DNA from 2 places in the Micromonospora sp. NBC_01796 genome. Region 1 is predicted to be linked to the other one. Evidence: predicted binding sites of a transcription regulator. Region 1 holds the regulator's gene; the other holds the start of a gene.
The links. The regulator HspR, encoded in region 1, represses chaperone genes until heat shock. The targets are predictions, from matches to a motif close to TTGAGTNNNNNNNACTCAA.

Region 1 (6,969 bases):
TACCGATGTGGTGACGGCCGGCATTCGGCCCTGCTCAGCGGGCCGATCGGCCGAGGTTGCGTGGATGTGACTCAACTCCAACTTGACGCCTGGGATCATCGTGGCACTATTGAGTCCGGTCCACTCAACTTGCGGTGGGTGTGCTGCGGGCGGTGCCCGTCACCTGCCTAGTAACGAAGCGAGGAAGCAAAGATGGCACGTGCGGTCGGCATCGACCTCGGCACGACGAACTCCTGCGTCAGCGTTCTCGAAGGCGGTGAGCCTACCGTCATCGCGAACGCCGAGGGCTCGCGGACGACTCCTTCGATCGTCGCGTTCGCCCGGAACGGCGAGGTGCTCGTCGGTGAGGTCGCCAAGCGCCAGGCGGTGACCAACCCGGACCGGACCATCCGGTCGGTCAAGCGGGAGGTCGGCACCAACTGGTCGGTAGACATCGACGGCAAGAAGTACACCCCGCAGGAGATCTCGGCGCGCACGCTGATGAAGCTCAAGCGGGACGCCGAGGCGTACCTGGGCGAGCGGATCACCGACGCGGTGATCACCGTTCCGGCGTACTTCAACGACGCCCAGCGGCAGGCCACCAAGGAGGCCGGTGAGATCGCCGGCTTCAACGTACTGCGGATCGTGAACGAGCCGACCGCGGCGGCGTTGGCCTACGGGCTGGACAAGGGCTCCAAGGAGCAGACCGTACTGGTCTTCGACCTCGGTGGCGGCACCTTCGACGTGTCGCTGCTGGAGCTGGCCGAGGGCGTGGTCGAGGTCAAGTCGACCAGCGGTGACAACCACCTGGGCGGCGACGACTGGGACGAGCGGATCATCGACCACCTGGTCAAGACCTTCCGTGGCCAGCACGGCGTCGACCTGTCCCAGGACAAGATGGCGATGCAGCGGCTCCGCGAGGCGGCCGAGAAGGCCAAGATCGAGCTGTCCGCGGCGACCACCACGAGCATCAACCTGCCGTACATCACCGCCGGTCCGGCGGCCACCGACGGTGCCCCGTCGGCCCCGCTGCACCTCGACGCCACCCTGACCCGGGCCGAGTTCCAGCGCATGACGCAGGACCTGCTGGACCGCACCAAGGGCCCGTTCGAGCAGGCGATCAAGGACGCCGGTGTCAAGGTCGCCGACGTCGACCACGTGATCCTGGTCGGCGGCTCCACCCGGATGCCGGCCGTCTCCGAGCTGGTCAAGCAGCTCATCGGCCGGGACCCGAACAAGGGCGTCAACCCGGACGAGGTCGTCGCGGTCGGTGCCGCGCTCCAGGCCGGTGTGCTCAAGGGTGAGGTCAAGGACGTCCTGCTGCTCGACGTGACCCCGCTGAGCCTGGGCATCGAGACCAAGGGCGGCATCTTCACCAAGCTGATCGAGCGCAACACCACCATTCCGACGAAGCGCTCCGAGGTCTTCACCACGGCGGACGACAACCAGCCGTCGGTGCTGATCCAGGTCTTCCAGGGTGAGCGCGAGATCGCCTCCTACAACAAGAAGCTCGGCACCTTCGAGCTGACCGGGCTGCCGCCGGCGCCGCGCGGCGTGCCGCAGGTCGAGGTCACCTTCGACATCGACGCCAACGGCATCGTGCACGTCAACGCGAAGGACCTGGGCACCGGCAAGGAGCAGTCGATGACGATCACCGGCGGCTCGGCGCTGCCGAAGGACGACATCGAGCGGATGATGCGCGACGCCCAGGACCACGCGGACGACGACAAGCGCCGCCGCGAGGAGGCGGAGACCCGCAACGTCGCCGAGCAGCTCCAGTGGCAGACCGAGAAGTTCCTGGCCGAGAGCGGCGACAAGCTCCCCGGCGAGTCCCGCGACCAGATCAACGAGGCCCTCGGTGACCTGCGCAGCGCCCTCGGCGGCACCGACCTGGAGGCGATCAAGTCGGCGCACGAGAAGCTGGCCACCGTCTCCCAGCAGGCCGGCTCGCTGCTCTACGCCCAGCAGGCGGACCAGGGCGAGCAGCCCGGTGCCGCGGGTGCGGGTGCCGGCGCGACCGGTGCCGGCCCGACCGGCAAGCCGGCCGGCGGTCCGGACGACGTCGTGGACGCCGAGATCGTCGACGAGGACGACAAGAAGTGACCCGTCGCCACCACGCCGGCCCGGCCGCCCCTGTGCGGTCGGGACCGGCGCTGCCTTCGGCGCTCATCGGCGCGAGGTAGTCGCGTGGCCGAACAGCGCAGGGTGATCGCCCAGCCCGGTCCCGTGGACCGGGGTCTGGACGAGCGGAGCGAGGAGAAGTCATGACGGAGAAGCCACAAGCCGCCGACCCGGAGACCACCGGGTCGACGCCGGGTGGCTCCGGCCCGGCGCAGGAGCAGGCTGGCGAGCGGGTTGTCATCCGGGACAATCGGAAGATCGATCGGCACGACAACGGGTCCGACCCGGCCACCGACGACGCCGATCCGGCGGATGTCGAGGCGCGGGTGAACGGGGTCGAGCCAGGGCAGCCGGACGAGTCGGACGACGACGAGGAACTGGTGGGCGAGTCGGACACCCCGATCCTGGACGAGTTGGTCGAGGACGCCGAGGTCGAGGTCGAGCTCGCCGACGGTAAGGCCCGAGGGCCGAAGCTGGATCAGCCGACCGGGCCGGAGGGCGCGGTGGTGGACGCCCCGGCAAAGCCGGTCAGCGGCGCACCCGGCCCGCTCGGTGCCGAGTTGGAGGCACTGCGCGGCGAGCTCGACGAGCGGACCCGGGACCTCCAGCGGGTGTCGGCGGAGTACGCCAACTACCGCAAGCGGGTGGACCGGGACCGGGGGGTGGCAGCCGAGCAGACCACCGGACAGGTGCTGACCGCGCTGCTGCCCGTACTGGACGACCTGGACCGGGCACGCGAGCACGGCGACCTGGTCGGGCCGTTCGGCACCGTGGCCGAGCAGCTCAACACGGCACTGACCAGGTTCGGCCTGACCCCCTTCGGGGAGAAGGGCGACCCGTTCGACCCGACCCGGCACGAGGCGGTGGCGCACCAGACCTCGGCCGAGGTCACCGAGCCCACCTGCGTCGAGGTCATGCGTCGCGGTTACCAGCTCGGCGAGCGGCTGCTGCGGCCCGCCCTGGTCGCCGTCGCCGATCCGGAGTAGTTGGATTCGACTGTCATGATCGGGGCGTACCGGGGGCCGCTGCGGCGGACGCGGTACGCCCCGATCACGACGCGAGGAAGGGGGTGGACGACAGATGAGTTCCAAGGACTGGCTGGAGAAGGACTTCTACGCCGCGCTGGGTGTGGGTAAGTCCGCCTCCTCCGATGAGATCAAGAAGGCGTACCGCAAGCTCGCCCGCGAGTCGCACCCGGACCACAACCCGGGCGACCCGCAGGCTGAGGAGCGGTTCAAGACCGTCTCCGAGGCGTACGACGTCCTCTCCGACGAGCGCAAACGCCGGGAGTACGACGAGATGCGCTCGCTGTTCGGCTCGGGTGCGTTCCGACGCAACGCCCGCAGCGGCCAGCCGAGCGCCGGCGGTTACCCGTTCGACGTGTCGGACCTGTTCGGCAACGCCGGTCAGGCGGGTGCCGGCGGTGCCGGGGACCGTCGGTTCGGCGGTGCCGGGTTCTCCGACCTGTTCAGCTCGATCTTCTCCGGTGGCGGTGCCGCCGGTGCGCCGCCACGGGCCCGTGGCCCGGCTCGGGGGCGCGACGTCGAGGCCGAGGTCGTACTCGACTTCAACGACGCCGTACGCGGGGTCACCCTGCCCCTGACCCTGCGCGCGCCGGGCGTCTGCGACACCTGCCACGGCGACGGCGCCAAGCCCGGCACCCAGCCGAGGGCCTGCCCGCAGTGCCACGGTGCCGGTGTGGTCACCCGCAACCAGGGCTCGTTCAGCTTCTCCGAGCCGTGCCGCGAGTGTCAGGGCGTCGGCACGGTGGTGGAGGAGAAGTGCCCCGAGTGCCTCGGCACCGGCGGGGTGACCAAGACCCGCACCCTGAACGTACGGTTCCCGGGTGGGGTGGCCGACGGCCAGCGGATCCGGCTTGCCGGGCGCGGTGAGCCGGGCGAGCGCGGCGGCTCCGCCGGTGACCTCTACGTGCTGGTCAAGGTACGCAACGACGAGCTGTTCGGGCGCAGCGGTGACGACCTCACACTGACCGTCCCGATCACCATCGCCGAGGCGGTGCTCGGCACCGACCTGCGGCTGCCCACGATGGACGGTGCGGTGACCCTGCGGGTGCCGCCGGGCACACCGAGCGGCCGGACCCTGCGGGCCCGGGGCAAGGGTGTCGCCCGCCGCGACGGCCAGGCCGGCGATCTGCTGGTGACGGTCGAGGTCACGGTGCCGGCGCAGGTCTCGCCGGAGGCCCGTGAAGCATTGGAATTGTTCGCCAAGCAGACTCCTCCGGCCGGTCGGGAACATCTCGACGCCCGGGTGCGTCGAGTTAACTAGCGGTCGTGATGCGGAGGTGAGTGGCGATGACTGAGGAATTCATCATCTCGGTCGAGACGTCGTCCGATGCCAAGGTGTTGATGATCTCGGTGGCGGCGCGGATGGCGGGAATGCACCCCCAGACGCTGCGCCAGTACGACCGGATGGGGCTGGTCCAGCCCGGCCGGGCGGCCGGCGGTGGGCGGCGCTACAGCGTGCGCGACGTCGCCCTGCTGCGTGAGGTGCAGCGACTCAGTCAGGACGACGGGGTCAACCTCGCCGGCATCAAGCGGATCATCGGCCTGGAGCAGTTGGTCGACGAGTTGCAGCAGCGGATGGCCCAGATGGAAGCCGAGCTGGAGCACGCGTACCGGCGGGTCGCCGAGCTGGAGGCCGCGGCGGCCAGTGGCCCGTTCCCGCGCCGCGACCTCGTACCGACCAACCAGGTCTCGACCGCCCTGGTCGTCTGGCGCCCCCGTCCCCGCTGACCCGACCCGTTCGAGCCGTTCGGATACCACCACGCCCCGCATTTCCCCCCGGAAGTGCGGGGCGTTGCCCTACCTTGAGGATGCCGGCACGGGCCGGGATCCACGGGGGGTCCCGACCCGTACCGCCTTCCCCCGCCCTCCGCCCCCACCCCCACCCTCCGCGACGATCTTGCAGTTGTGGCGCCCCAATTCGCGCGTTTCATCCGCATTCGTAAACCACCACAACTGCAAGATCGTCGCGGGGCTGGGGCTGGGGCTGGGGCTGGGGCTGGGGCTGGGACTGGGGTCGCTGCATCTCCTGCTGCTGGTGCCGGTGGTGTCGGTCACGCTCCAGGGGTGCGGGACGGTCGCGCAGGACCGACGTTCCAGACCGCCGGCCGTACGGTCTGGCAGGCGCTCGCGGTAGCCGCGATCCTCTGGTCCATCGTGGACGAGCGGGTCACGATCTCGTTCGGTCTCGCCTTCTTCTACGTCGTCGTCGGCAGTGCCGCGAGCGACCTGGTGGCGATGGGAGCCTGGTCGACGGGGAGTTGGGCGCTGGTCGACCTGGGTGTCCTGGCGATTCTGCCGGTCCTCAGCATCGCCGTCGGCGCGACGGTTGCCGTGTTCCGCGCCCGCGTCTGACCGGGGCCCGAGTCCGACCCGGGGTGGCCGGCAGGATCAACGGGGGCTGCCGGCCGCTCCGGGCCGCAACTGTCAGAGGCTGTCGCTCGCTCAGGCGAGGCGGCGGTTCTGGCGGACCAGGCCGCCCTCGCACCAGTCGTGGTAGTTGAACAGCTCCGGCTTGGCCAGCAGCACCCGACTGTTGTGCGCCCAGACCTGCATCTGCTCGTCGCCGCCCTGCTCGGCCTGCTCGACCAGCTTGCGCAGCCGCCGTTTGGGGTGGGCACGGAACTTCGTCCGGATGCCGTCGGCCGCGTAGATGTAGAGGCAGTGCAGGGCGAACCGGCGGGCCGGGCAGGACCGGTCCATCGCCAGGTCGAACAGGGTGGTGATCAGCCGGTCACCGGAGACCAGCAGGTCCCAGTCCTGTGGCATGGATTGCAGGGGCACGGAATCGGGCTGGTAAGCCCAGGCACGCAACTCGGTGGGAGACGGGTCCACCGGGTTGGAGAAGCCTTGGAACGCGGTCTGCTGCACGCTCACCGGGCCGACCTTCCGCTCTCGCGAGCGCGGGACACTCAGCGTCCCGCGCACACCACCACCTGCTGCGGCGACACGGTAGCGTGCCGCCGCCGATCTGGGGAAGAACCCTGACGTGCCATTTCATCAAGCCGTTACGTCAAAAGTACGGAGAGTCCCCCGTACCGGGGCGATTCAGTCGACTGCCGGTGCCGGCTTGAGTGCCGACGCCTGAGCCTTGCGTCGCAACCAGTCCTTGAACCAGCGCATGTCCGGCAGCCGGGCCAGCATCGGACCGCTGACCACGGTGATAAGCACGTACGCCGTGGCGAGCGGGGCGAGTTGCGGTTCGATCACCACCCCGGCGCCGGTGGCGGTGACCGCCAGTCCGGCGATGACGATCGAGAACTCGCCGCGTGGCATGAGTGCGAGTCCCGTACGCCATCGGCCCGGTAGGGCGATCCCGACGCGGCGGGCGGCCAGGTAGCCGGTTAGCACCTTCGTGCCCATCGTGACGACGGCCAGCCCCAGCGCCGGCAGCAGCACCGGCGGCATGTCGGCGGGGTCGGTGGCCAGCCCGAAGAAGACGAAGAAGACGGCGGCGAAGAGGTCCCGCAGCGGCGAGAGCAGTTCGGTCGCGTGGTGTGCGACCGGCCCGGAGAGCGCGATGCCGACCAGGAAGGCGCCGACCGCCGCCGAGACCTTCAGCCCGGCCGCGAGGCCCGCGACCAGCAGGGTCAGCCCGAGTACGCCGAGCAGCAGCGCCTCCGGATCCTGTGGTGCGAACATCCGGGAGATGATGTGCCCGTACTTGATCGCGACGACCAGCACCACAATGACCGTGGCGACCGCGATGGCCAGCGCCTGCGCCCCGCCGAAGAGCCCGATGCCGGCCAGCAGGGCGGTCACCAGCGGCAGGTAGAGCGCCATCGCGAGGTCCTCGATGACCAGGATCGACAGGATGACCGGGGTTTCCCGGTTACCGAGGCGACCC
Region 2 (6,969 bases), 3.8 Mb from region 1:
AGGTTGTCGTGCATGAACCGGGATCCGCCCCGGGACGTCGGCTCCAGCAGGACCGCGATCGTCCACTGCCGTGCCTCGTCGACGTCGCCGCAGAGCGAGTACTGGCGGGTGGACCCGTCGTCGAGGATCACGTCGATATGGGCGCCCGCGCTCCAGTCGGGCAGCACGCGACCGTCGGGCGCGGCGAGGGTCAGCCGTACGACTCCCTCGGCGGCCCGCTCCCGGTGCCGGACGACCAGGTCGAGCTCCTCCTCGGCGCCGGTGCTGCCCATGTCCGCTCCTCCTGGTGCCTCACGCCCGCATCCCGGCCGGGAGCCGACCGACGGGTGGGACCGGGCGGTCCGGGTCGGGGCCGTTGCCGTGCTGCTCGGGATGGCCCAGCAGCCAGTCCCAGAGTTCGACCGGGTCCTCGGCCTCCTGCGACGTCCCGCACCAGCAGTAGCCACGCAGCCGGTCGGAGCCGGGCAACCAGACGATGCGGTAGATCCCGGTACCGGTGAGCCTGGTCGGCTCCGGGGTCATCGCGCCGCTGCCTGCGCCTGGGGTGCACTCGCCGCCGCCATTCGCCTCAGTATGCGGCGCGCGGCCAGCCCGCCGGTATCGATGTTTATGCTCAGTTCCCGGAAGCCCTCGGGCTCGGTGGCGATGACCTGTTCGAGCCGGTTGAGCGCGGTGACGTCCTGCAACACCACGGTCCGGTTGCTGTTCTCGAGGAAGTCCGAGACCTCCCGGTCGTCGAGGGCGAAGTCGCGGGCCACCGCCCAGAAGTCGTGCGTAGTGGTCTCGGTTTCCGGGGTGATGGCGTAGACGACCTCGACGTGGAACGCGCGCTCGTCGGTGCCGTCCGGCTCCGGATAGACCCCGACCGGGGCGATCCGGCTGTGCAGCAGGTAGAGGCAGGGTGGGTGGTACTCGATGTCCTGCCACCGGACGATCCGGCCCTCGATCCCGGTGGAGCGGGAGTAGAACGGCGGGCACTCGGCGTCGTCCATGTGCCGGCTGACGTAGATGACGCCCCGCTCCTCGTCGACCTCCGTGGTGATCGGCGTGTTCGCGACCTCCGGGGTGCCGATGTAGCCGCCGTGCAGGTACGTCTCGTGCGAGAGGTCGAGCAGGTTGTCCACCAGCAGGTCGTACCGCGCGGCCAGCGGCTCCATCCCGTACACGGCTGTGTAACCGTCCAGGTCCAGCCAGGGTGCCCGGGGGATGGTCGACTCGTCGGCACCGGCCGGCTCGCCGATCCACACCCAGACGAAGGAGTCCTGCTCCTTGACCGGGTACGAGCCCAGCCTCGCCGCCCGGGGCACCCGGGTCTGACCCGGCACCGCCACACAGATCCCGTCCGCCCCGTACGTGAAGCCGTGGTAACCGCAGACCACGGTGTCACCGACCAGGTGGCTCGGCGGTTGGGACAGCGGGAAGCGGCGGTGCACACACCGGTCGGTCATCGCGACCACCGCACCGGCCTCGGTACGCCAGAACAGGATCGACTCTCCGCAGACCGTACGGGAGAACAGGTCCCGCCCGATCTCGCTGCCGTAGGCCGCGACGTACCACTGGTTCCTGACGAACTCCATCTCCGGTCTCCTTCCCACCGCCCCGCCGCGCGGGCTGCGCGACGGGGAACGGTTCCGTTCCGGGTTACTGGAAGAGCGCGTCCACCTGCGGCGCCTTCGTGACCAGGCCGTCGCGCAGGGCCAGGTCGGCCAGCGCCTGGATGGACTGCCGGTTGATCTCCGCGGGGAAGGAGGGCAGCGTCAGGGTGGGGATGATCTCGGCCCCGATCGAGGTGTACGTGGACAGGACCTGACGGGTCTCGTCCGGGTGGGCCGAGGCGTACGCCTGCGACTCCACCATCGCGTCGGTGAACGCCCGGACCAGGTCCGGGTCGGACTTGAGCAGAGCCTCCGAGGTGAAGTACGTGGCCACCGAGAGGTTCGGGGTCGCCTCCGCGTAGGCCGAGGAGATGTCCCGGCCCTTCTGGTTGCGGGCGATGGTCAGGAAGGGCTCGACGATGAACGCGGCGTCGACCCGACCGTTTGCCACCGCTGCCGGCATGTCCGGGAACGGCAGCTCGACGAACTTCACCGTCTTGGGGTCGCCGCCGGCCTTGCGGACCGCCTCGCGTACGACGGTGTCGCTGATGTTGTTGAGGGTGTTGATGGCCACGGACTTGCCGGACAGGTCGGCGCTCGACTTGATCGGGCTGCTCTCCGGCACGACCACCCCGGCGAAGTCCTTGCCCGGGGTGCCGGTGGAGGAGGGACCCGGTGCCACGATCTTGAGGGGGAGCCCGCGGGTCTGTGCGAGCAGCAGCGAGGTGTTGTTGCTGAACCCGAACTGGAACTGGCCGGAGAGTACGGCCGGGACGATGGCGGCACCGCCCTGGGCCAGTTCGAGCTTGACCTCGAGCTTGCGGTCGGCGAAGAATCCCTTTTGGACGCCCAGGTAGATCGGTGCCACGTCCAGGATCGGAATCACCCCGACGGTGATCTTCGTGGCCTGGTCCCCGGCCCCGCTGTCGGTGCTCTCGCCGTCTCCACCACCGCCGCAGGCGGTGAGCAACATGGCGGCGGCCAGGACAACGGCAAGTTTCCTACGCATCTGGTGCTCCCGATCCGGCCGAAAACACGTAGCTTCCGGCCAACCCCGTGCGAATCGTGAAGATGGATTCCTCTATGGACCCTAGAGACGGTCGGACGGGCGGTCAACAAACAGCCGATCGGAGCCGCTGGGCAGCGGATCGTCGACCGGCGTTGCACCGTCCGGTGGCCGGGCCGATGCCGTACGGGCCGGCTCAGTCCCTGTTCTTCTCGCAGGCGATGCCGTCGCCGTCCCGGTCCAGCTTGGCCGAGTAGCCGGGATCGCCCCGGTGCAGCGGCGTGACACCCGCCCGGCGGGCCTGGTTGCAGTTCCGGTAGACGACGACGGCGCCGCCCTGGCCGGGCTCCGGGGTCGGTGCGACGACGGGTTGAGCGATGGGCGAGGTGGTGGCCACGGTCGCGCTCCGGGTGGTTCCGGTCTTGGTCCGGGGCTGGGTCGGCGGTGCGGGGGTGGTCGGTCGGGTTGTCGTCCGGGGTGTGGGGGGTGCCGGCGGCGCGACCTGCACCGGCGCCCTGGCGGCACCGTCCGGTGCCAGCGCGGTCGGGGTCTGACCGGCGAATACGGCGCTCAACGTGGCCGCTCCCACCCCCAACGTCAGGACCAGCAGCAACGCGAGGAGCCAGATGCGTCGGCGGTTGGCGCCGATCCGGACAGGTGCGGCGGCGGTGGGCGAGGGGTCCGCCGGGCGGGGGACCGCCGAGCGGTAGCGGCCCGCCGCCTGGTTACCTCGCCCGTACGCGAACGCGCGGGGTTCCTGCCGCTGGTTGTCGAGGGGCGGCTGGCTCACCAGAGCAGGTTACAGGTGCGCTCAGCGAAGCCGGCCGATGGCTGTCGAGGCGTCCGGGAACGATCAGACCGGTCGTCGCCGGCCCGGATGTGGCCTGCGCCACAACGCGGAACACGGGGCACGGTTTGTTACTTGAGTCGTACAGGCTCAACTCAAACGATGGCAGGTGTTCGATGGCAACTCTTCCGGTTCTGCCCCTGACCGACGCAGTCCTGCTGCCCGGGATGGTCATCCCGGTGACCCTCGACCCGAGCACCCAGGCTGCCGTCGACGCCGCTCGCGCGGCGGGTGACAAGAAAGTTCTTGCGGTGCCCCGGGTGGACGGGGAATATGGCTCCATGGGCGTTATCGCCCTGATTGAGAAGGTCGGTCGGCTGCCCAGCGGTGAGCCTGCTGCCGTGGTCCGTGGCATGTCCAGGGCCCGGATCGGCTCCGGCGTGCCCGGACCGGGAGCGGCGCTCTGGGTCGAGGCGACCGAGCTCGACGAGCCCGCGCCGACCGGCAAGGCCAAGGAACTCGCCCGCGAGTACAAGGCCCTCACCACGTCGCTGCTCCAGGAGCGCGGCGCCTGGCAGGTCATCGACGCCCTCGAGCGGATGACCGACCTGTCCGAGCTCGCCGACTCCTCCGGGTACGCCTCGTGGCTCACCCTGGCCCAGAAGACCGAACTGCTCTCCGCGCCCGACGTGACCACCCGACTGGAACTGCTCGTCGGCTGGGTCCGCGACCACGTCGCGGAGCAGGAGGTCACCGAGCAGATCAACTCGGAGGTACGGGAGGGTCTGGAGAAGTCCCAGCGCGAGTTCCTGCTCCGCCAGCAGCTCGCCGCGATCCGCAAGGAACTGGGCGAGGACGAGCCGGACGGCTCGGCCGACTACCGGTCCCGGGTCGAGTCCGCCGACCTGCCCGACAAGGTACGCGAAGCGGCCATGCGCGAGGTCGGTCGGCTGGAACGGGCCAGTGACGCCTCCCCGGAGGCCGGCTGGATCCGGACCTGGCTGGACACCGTACTGGAAATGCCCTGGACGACCCGGACCGACGACAACACCGACCTGGCCGCGGCCCGTGAGGTGCTCGACGCCGACCACGCCGGACTGAGCGACGTGAAGGACCGGATCCTGGAGTACCTGGCGGTGCGCAACCGTCGGGCCGCCCGCAACCTGCAGGTGGTCGGTGGCCGTGGCTCCGGTGCGGTGCTCGCCCTGGCCGGTCCGCCCGGAGTGGGCAAGACCAGCCTCGGCGAGTCCGTCGCCCGTGCGCTCGGCCGCAAGTTCGTCCGGGTCTCGCTCGGTGGAATCCGTGACGAGGCGGAGATCCGGGGTCACCGGCGCACCTACGTCGGTGCGCTGCCCGGCCGGATCGTTCGGGCACTGCGCGAGGCGGGTTCGATGAACCCGGTCGTGCTCCTGGACGAGGTCGACAAGATCTCCGCGGGCTACGCCGGTGACCCGGCCGCCGCCCTGCTCGAGGTCCTCGACCCGGCCCAGAACCACACCTTCCGGGACCACTACCTGGAGGTCGACCTCGACCTCTCGGACGTGCTCTTCCTGGCCACCGCCAACGTGGTCGACTCCATCCCCGGCCCGCTGCTGGACCGGATGGAACTGGTCACGCTCGACGGCTACACCGAGGAGGAGAAGGTCGCCATCGCCCGTGACCACCTGCTGCCCCGGCAGCTCGAGCGGGCCGGCCTGACCGCCGAGGAGTTCAGCGTCAGCGACGAGGCCCTGGGCCAGGTCGCGGCCGAGTACACCCGCGAGGCGGGGGTACGGCAACTGGAGCGGGCCCTGGCCCGGATCCTGCGCAAGGTCGCGGTCGCGCTGGCCACGACCGACGAACCGGTACGGGTCGACACCGACAACCTCAAGACCTACCTGGGACGACCCCGGTTCACCCCGGAGTCGGCCGAGCGCACCGCCGTACCGGGCGTGGCGACGGGTCTGGCGGTGACCGGTGCCGGTGGTGACGTCCTCTTCATCGAGGCGACCAGCATGGAGGGCGAGCCGGGGCTGACCCTGACCGGCCAACTCGGCGACGTGATGAAGGAGTCGGCGCAGATCGCCCTGTCGTACCTGCGCTCGAACGGCCGCAAGTTCGGGCTCGACCCGAACGCGCTGGCCGGACGCCGGATCCACCTGCACGTACCGGCGGGTGCGGTGCCCAAGGACGGCCCCAGTGCCGGCATCACCATGGTCACCGCGTTGGCCTCGCTGGCCTCCGGTCGGCCGGTACACCCGGAGTTCGGGATGACCGGTGAGGTCACCCTGGCCGGTCGGGTGCTGCCGATCGGTGGGGTGAAGCAGAAGCTGCTCGCCGCACACCGGGCCGGCCTCACCGAGGTCATCATCCCGGCGCGCAACGAGCCGGACCTGGACGACCTGCCGACCGAGGTGCGCGAGGCGCTGACCGTGCACACCCTGGCCGACGTGGCGGACGTACTCGCGCTGGCCCTGCGGCCGGCCGAGGAGGTCGAAGACGCGCAGACGCTGGACGGTCCGGCGCTCGCGGTGGCGTAACACCTGAGATCGCCCATGGTCCCGGGCGATCGATGCGAGGGCGCTCCACTTCGGTGGGGCGCCCTCGCCGTCTTTGCTGCGGGGCTGCGGCCGGGGAGGGGCTATGACGCGATGCCGCTCAGTAGCGGGCGACCGTCGGCGCCGAGGGCGGCCGTGACACCCTGACGGCGAGCATGCCTCCGTCGCCGGGGCAGGCACTCTCGATCTGGACGTACATCTTCTTTGATGTATCTACATCTTTGATGATGTACGAGTCTGCCGCGTCATACGTTCCAGACGGAGGCCTGTCGTTCCGCGCGGCTCTGCCGTGTCCGGGCGTGCAGTCAATACCGGGGCAGGGCTTCCGGCGTGACGACGGGGCGACGGGGCGCGCATCGCCCCGGCTACTCGTCGTCCTCGCTGGCTGCCTGCTGCGGGCGGTATTCGGCGATCCACGCTTCAATGTCGGCCCGTAGCCACACCTGCATGCCGTGGAGCCGCTGGAACGGCTCCGGGAAGCTGGGCCGCAGGGCGATCTGCTTAAAGCGGGTCCGGCCGACGCCAAGCATCTGCTGGATCTCGTATGGACCGACGAGCGGACCAGGGACCTCAGCCATGCCCGGCAGAGTATGCATGATCGGGAGTACCCGTTTGGGCGCTGCCCATGCGGGACTGCCCATCTTGACACCTCAGTAGGTGTAGTCGCACCATGACAGGACGGCAGCCCGCTGGGGGCGGCCGGGCGGGAGGACCAGCCATGAAGACCGAGTTGGAGAGGCTTGAAAAATCGCACCGGGAGGTGTCGGAGGAACTGCTGATCGCCCGGCAGCGGTTGGCCATCATCCGGCTGATCATCGAGCACCCGAAGCGACTGGCCGAGTCCGTCAACTCGGTGCCGGGGATGGTGCGGTTGGCGTTGAACTGCGGCCCGCAGTCGCTGGCCATGCTCATCCGGGAATCGGAGCGAGCTGAGCGCGCTGCGAAGGACGCCACGTGAACGTGGCCGAGATGCAGCAGCGGATAACGACGTTGGAGCAGACCCTGAGACGGGTGGACGCCGAACTGCTCGCCAGTCGGCAGCGG

Region 2: the regulator HspR is predicted to act here: its motif matches at 3,524-3,542, upstream of lon (endopeptidase La).

Annotation. Positions count from the first base shown of each region.
Region 1 covers NZ_CP109078.1:3,130,463-3,137,431, forward strand. Annotated here, with positions in the region: gene dnaK (molecular chaperone DnaK) at 193-2,082, shown strand; gene grpE (nucleotide exchange factor GrpE) at 2,244-3,086, shown strand; gene dnaJ (molecular chaperone DnaJ) at 3,181-4,386, shown strand; gene OIE47_RS14460 (heat shock protein transcriptional repressor HspR) at 4,413-4,853, shown strand; gene OIE47_RS14465 (hypothetical protein) at 5,190-5,477, shown strand; gene OIE47_RS14470 (hypothetical protein) at 5,568-5,999, opposite strand; gene OIE47_RS14475 (cation:proton antiporter) at 6,171-6,969, opposite strand, start outside.
Region 2 covers NZ_CP109078.1:7,937,498-7,944,466, reverse strand. Annotated here, with positions in the region: gene OIE47_RS35295 (PDR/VanB family oxidoreductase) at 1-272, opposite strand, end outside; gene OIE47_RS35290 (hypothetical protein) at 292-522, opposite strand; gene OIE47_RS35285 (aromatic ring-hydroxylating dioxygenase subunit alpha) at 519-1,577, opposite strand; gene OIE47_RS35280 (ABC transporter substrate-binding protein) at 1,642-2,604, opposite strand; gene OIE47_RS35275 (excalibur calcium-binding domain-containing protein) at 2,798-3,391, opposite strand; gene lon (endopeptidase La) at 3,565-5,907, shown strand; gene OIE47_RS35265 (helix-turn-helix transcriptional regulator) at 6,291-6,503, opposite strand; gene OIE47_RS35260 (hypothetical protein) at 6,644-6,883, shown strand; gene OIE47_RS35255 (hypothetical protein) at 6,880-6,969, shown strand, end outside.